Regions from separate parts of the Aliamphritea hakodatensis genome, predicted to be linked through region 1. Evidence: predicted binding sites of a transcription regulator. Region 1 holds the regulator's gene; the other holds the start of a gene.
The links. Region 1 encodes sigma-54, which starts transcription at its own class of promoters, with help from an activator protein. Its sites were predicted from a motif close to TGGCACNNNNNTTGCTNT; they were not measured.

Region 1 (3,107 bases):
GGTAGACGCTGATAAGGGCACGATCTTGCTCGATGATCAGGACCTCACCAAACAGGCCATGCATAACCGTGCCCGCAAAGGCATCGGCTACCTGCCACAGGAAGCGTCCATCTTCCGTAAGCTCAGCGTACGGAATAACATTATGGCGATCCTTGAAACCCGTCCGGAACTGAACAAACAGCAGCGCGAAGAAAAACTGGCCGAACTGCTGGAAGAATTTCATGTAACCCATCTGGCTGACAGTCTGGGGATGGCTTTATCCGGAGGCGAACGCCGCAGGGTTGAAATTGCCCGCGCCCTGGCAACAGAACCCAGCTTCATTCTTCTGGATGAACCCTTCGCAGGCGTGGACCCTATTTCGGTCACCGATATAAAAGCCACCATTAAACACCTGCAAAGCAAAAACATCGGCATCCTGATTACTGACCATAATGTGCGTGAAACATTAGATATTTGTGAACAGGCGTATATAGTCAGTGAAGGATATATTCTTGCCGCTGGCGCACCAGAAGATATACTGAGTAATCAGCAAGTGAAGCAGGCATATCTGGGCGAGCAGTTCCGCCTGTAGTTTTCTCCCTTTCCATTCTCTGACAGGTACAAGCAGTTATATGAAACAGGCGTTACAACTGAAGATTGGCCAGCACCTTACGATGACCCCGCAATTGCAGCAGGCGATTCGGCTGTTACAACTGTCAACGCTTGACCTGCAACAGGAAATCCAGGAAGCCCTCGACTCCAACCCTATGTTAGAAGTGGGTGAAGAAGAAGCAGCCGAAAACACTGAAGCGAAAGTCGAGCATGACGCCGACGCACCAGCCAGGCAGGAAACCACTGAAACAGTCAGTGCTGAACCGGAAGACACCCATGTAGCAGACAGTGACTGGAATGAAGACATTCCGGATGAGCTGTCAACGGACAGCCAGTGGGAAGATACCTTTCAGACGGCCACGCCGGCATCGACCAGCAATAATGACTTCAGCGACAGCAACTTTGAAGCCAATGATACGGCGGTAGAAACCCTGCAGGATCACCTGAACTGGCAGCTGAACCTGACGCCAATGAGCGAGCTGGATCAGTTAATTGCCACCAATATCATTGATGGAATTACCCCGGACGGCTACCTGAGCATTGAACTGGAAGCCATTCACGAGCACTTCACCAGCCAGGACGATTCACGCCTGCAGGAAACCGAACTCGACGAGATTGAAGCGGTGCTGCGCCGGGTGCAGCAATTTGACCCGCCGGGTGTTGCTGCCCGCGACCTGAGTGAATGCCTGTTACTGCAACTGGATCAGTTACCGGCTGACACCCCGTACCTCAAAGAAGCCCGTAAGATCGCCAGCCAGTACCTGCCGATTCTTGGCAGCCATGACTACAAACTGCTGATGCGTAAAACCCGGCTCAAAGAACCACAGTTACAGGCCGTGGTCGCCCTGATTCAGTCGCTGAATCCGAAGCCCGGTGCCACGATCACCACCAGCCATTCTGAATACGTCATACCTGACGTATTTGTCAGCCAGGACAAAGGTATCTGGCAGGTAAAACTCAGCCCTGAAGCCTCTCCCCGGTTACGCATCAATGACAGCTATGCAGACCTGATTAAACGGGCTGACAACAGCCCTGACAACACCTATCTCAAAAGCCATCTGCAGGAAGCGCGCTGGTTCATTAAAAGCATTCTCAGCCGTAATGAAACCCTCCTGAAGGTCACCCGTGAGATCGTCGCCCGCCAGCAGGACTTCCTGGAAGAAGGCGAAGAAGCCATGCGGCCAATGGTGCTGCATGATATTGCCGAAGCTGTCGACATGCATGAATCAACCATATCCCGGGTAACCACCCAAAAGTATATGCATACCCCGAGAGGTATCTTCGAACTTAAATATTTCTTCTCCAGCCACGTCAGCACGGACGGAGGCGGAACCTGTTCCTCCACCGCAATCCGTGCGCTGATAAAGAAACTGGTTGCTGCTGAAAACCCTGCCAAGCCGCTGAGTGATAATAAAATTACCCAGTTGCTGGATGAGCAGGGAATCAAAGTCGCCCGCCGAACCATCGCAAAATATCGTGAGTCTTTGAATATTCCACCTTCAAATGAACGAAAGCGTCTGGTTTAATGAAATTACGGATAACATCCGTAATGCACTAACAAGGAGATTGCCATGCAAATCAATATTTCTGGTCACCACGTCGAACTGACAGAATCACTGAGCAACTATGTGCACAGCAAATTCAGCAAACTGGAACGTCACTTCGACAACATCACCAACGCCCAGGTCACACTGAGCATTGAAAAAACCCGGCAAAAAGCCGAAGGTGATGTTCATGTAGCCGGTGGCCAACTGTTCGCCACACACGAACACGATGACATGTATGCCGCAATTGATGGCCTGATCGACAAGCTCGACCGCCAGGTTATCAAACATAAAGAAAAACTAAAGAATCACAAATAGCAACGTTTCTGAAACCTTATGTTAATCAAAGATCTACTTACCCCCTCAAGAGTGCTCCACGCTCTTGAGGGCGGCAGCAAAAAACGCACCCTGGAACTCATCAGTAAAACCATCGCCCAACAGTCAGACGACCTTGAAGAAGAAGACATCTTTTCAGGCCTGATCGGCCGGGAACGCCTGGGAAGTACCGGTATCGGAGAAGGCGTCGCTATTCCCCATTGCAGACTGGACCACTACAATCAGGTGGTTGGATGCCTCGTTCAGCTGGCCAATCCCATTGATTTTGACGCCATCGACGGCGCGCCTGTTGATCTGTTGTTTGTCTTGCTTGTACCCACTGACGCCTGTGATAAACACCTGCAAACGCTGGGCAACCTGGCAGAACTGTTCAGTCAGACCGAATTTCGTCAACAGCTGCGCAGTGCTTCCTCCGGCGAAGAATTACTGCAGGCAGCGACCCATTACAAGGTGAATAACTGACATGAAACTGGTAGTGATCAGCGGCCGTTCCGGCTCGGGTAAAAGTACCGCTCTGCAGGCGCTGGAAGACATTGGCTTCTACTGCATCGACAATCTGCCTGCCCACCTGTTACCCCAACTGATCACCCGCCCCCCGGAAAAAACCAGTAACGATGCACCGCAAACCCTGCTGGC
Region 2 (3,107 bases), 2.0 Mb from region 1:
TGCAATAAGAACCCTTCAGCGGTGACTAACTCGTTATCAGAGTTGATCTGCCACTGGCCGTGACGGGTATAACCAGTTTCACCGGTTGGCAGCGTGACAGGGAAAAATCCCCGGCGGCCATTAATTGCCACATCAAAGGCATCACCGGTGTTTTCGATAGAACCTTCCTGGAATAGCTTCTGCGTGCCAACGACCCGAACGCCGGTTCCCAGCTGCAGACCGGAAGGCAACTGAGACCCTTCCGCTGACTCAGCACCGGGCTGACGCTGGGTCTGATACATCAGATCTTCAAATACAGCTCTGTCGCGCTTGAAACCAACAGTACTCACGTTCGCCAGGTTGTTGGAAATAACCCGCAATGATGTATCCTGCGCCGACAAACCTGTTTTCGCTACAAATAACGCACTGTTCATTTTTTACCTCTCTAAACAGCTTATACACTGCTGTTTCTTATTCTTAGCCAGGAAGCCCGGTATGCTTACCAAACACCACTGATTAACGGTTATTACTGCAACTGCAAGATACGTGCCGCCGCTGTAGAATTTTCTTCTGCTGTTTTCATCATTTTTACCTGCATCTCATACTGTCTGGACAGGGATATGATAGAGGTCAGCTCAGAAACAGAATTTACATTGCTCGTTTCCAGAAAACCGGAAACGACTTTGACATCATTTGCCGGCGGCAAAGGCACAGGATTGCCGGTACGCATAAACGAATCCGTGCCTTTAAATAATGTACCGGGCTCAGGGTTAACCAGCTTAATACGGTCAACAACAGCCAGCGCCTCTGGCCCTTCACCTAAAGGCTGAACGGTAATGGTGCCATCTCCGCCAATATCCAGCTTTTCAAATGCAGGCAACGTAATCGGGATACCGCCGTTCCCCATAACAGGAACACCACCGACAGTTACCAGTTGATTTTGCTCGTTGATAGCAAACTCGCCAGACCGGGTATAGACTTCTTCGCCGTTGGCGTTGATCACTGCGAACCAGCCGTCCCCTTCAATGGCGACATCCAGGTCCCGCCCTGTTGGCGTCAGCACCCCGGATGCGATATCCGTTGCAGGCCGCTCACTCATGGCATATACCCGGGACGGCAAACCTTCCCCGTACACAGGCATCGCCCGCGCCTGAGCCAAATCAGTTTTAAAGCCGGTCGTATTTACGTTAGCAAGGTTATTTGAGTGCGCATGCTGTGAGCGCATATTTTCCCGCGCGCCACTCATGGCAAGATACAGCACTTTATCCATTACTCTTCTCTCTACGTATCAGCTCAAGCGGAAATGCTTTGCCGCTTTTTCAATACTTAACAGAAAGCAATTAGTGTGCCAAAAACCAAAAACACAAATACCCGGCAGGTTAAAAACCGGCCGGGTATTAAAAAGACAACAGTGAAGTTAGATCTGAAGTATCGCCTGAGTCACCGTATTCAGCGTTTCAAGCGTCTTCGAGTTCGCCTGGAAGTTTCGCTGCGCTTCGATCAGCCTTACCAGCTCACTGGACAAATCAACGTTCGACTGCTCAAGCGCCGCCGACCGCAAACTGCCGTTCAGACCGGTTCCCGGCGGGTTCAAAATCGCATCACCGGATGTCAGTGTTGCAATCCATTCAGTATCACCCGCTGGCTGCAAGCCAGACTGGTTTTCAAAGGTAGCAAAGGCTACAACCCCAAGGTTCTGCGTCTGACCGTTTGAAAAACTGGCAACCATTTCACCGGTTTCAGCAAAGGTTACACCGATCAGGTCACCCTTTGTGTAACCATCCTGTGTGGCAGCTTTAACAATAGAAGCAGAGGCAAACTGCGTAGTATTGGTAATATCCAGCTCAATAACCGTTGTTGGGTCCGCCGGATCCGCACCGTTAATTGCAATATTCGGTGCCACACCACCCAGCGGAACATTCGTGCCGTTTACCGAACTCAGCAGACCGTTCGTCGGATTAAAGGTCACCAGAATCGGGCCGGGCTCAGAGTCACCACCCGGCTCACCCGGATCCGGCGCCTTACCCAAGTCCAGCGTTTCAGTACCATTCAGGTATGCATACATCCGGTATACACCTTCGTATGTTTTATCCCCTGAATCAATTGTGGATACTTCCATGACCGAAGGTGTGCCAAAATCAATACCCAGAACATCATTCGGAACATTACCCGCCTCAGGCTTATAAGTAACCACCAGGTTACCATCGGCATTAAACTGCACGGATGCCACATCCGGATTAGCATCCAGAATAGCCGCCTGGTTCGCATCAATTTTATCCCGGACATCATCCTGCGTATCGGCAGTATCTAAGGATATTGAAACTCCGCCAATGGTAATGGTCGGAGAGCCAGTCAGCGTTCCGCTGGTAAAAGCACCGCTGTTAAATGCATAGGTATGCGTTTCATTAGCGGCCAGCGTTTCAGAAGTGATGCTGACGTCTGTCAGCAGATTACCCGCGGTGTCACGCACCTGAATCTCATCAACATCGGTGGCGGACGCTTTAAAGCGGATATCCAGTGACTTACCGTCATCAGCAATCTGCACACTGCGCACCCGGGTATCAGCCGTCAGCAATGAACTCACCGCAGCATTAAAATCATGGTGCGCCAGCGCCCCTGCTGCGGCACCACCCGTACCCGTACCCGTAACAGCACCTAAGGTTGCACCCGCTTCAGTAACCGTTGCTGTGTCATCAAATTGATAAAACAATGTATCCGGATTTTCCGGATCTACCGCAATATTGATTAACTGTGGCTGATCAGCAGCATCCGCCAGCGCATTGTAAGCTGTAATATATGCATCTTTATTGGCGACCACTGCTGATGCAACAGCAGCATTGTTAGCGTCAACATTGGCAGGAACAGCTGGATCTAAAATCGTAACTGGCGAGGCAAATGTTACGGTAGGGACGGTTATCCCGTTTAGCACAAGCCCGGTTCCGGTGACCGTATCACCTGTGGCACCAGCGGCAACAACGCCCATACCCACCACATCACCAGGGAAGTGATATTCACCATCAGCGAGCAATGTTCCGTCGGGATCAAGTCCAACACCTGAACGCAGAGTCGTTCCGTCAAGGGCCTGACCACTGACAACAACAGTTCCCCCCGCCAGATTCGGAGTGCCA

Region 2: the regulator sigma-54 is predicted to act here: its motif matches at 1,313-1,330, upstream of flgF (flagellar basal-body rod protein FlgF).

What each region holds. Positions count from the first base shown of each region.
Region 1 covers NZ_AP025281.1:1,304,288-1,307,394, reverse strand. The annotation lists gene lptB (LPS export ABC transporter ATP-binding protein) at 1-571, shown strand, start outside; gene PCI15_RS05945 (RNA polymerase factor sigma-54) at 612-2,117, shown strand; gene hpf (ribosome hibernation-promoting factor, HPF/YfiA family) at 2,163-2,453, shown strand; gene ptsN (PTS IIA-like nitrogen regulatory protein PtsN) at 2,472-2,933, shown strand; gene rapZ (RNase adapter RapZ) at 2,935-3,107, shown strand, end outside.
Region 2 covers NZ_AP025281.1:4,538,448-4,541,554, forward strand. The annotation lists gene flgG (flagellar basal-body rod protein FlgG) at 1-413, opposite strand, end outside; gene flgF (flagellar basal-body rod protein FlgF) at 506-1,249, opposite strand; gene PCI15_RS20565 (flagellar hook-basal body complex protein) at 1,397-3,107, opposite strand, start outside.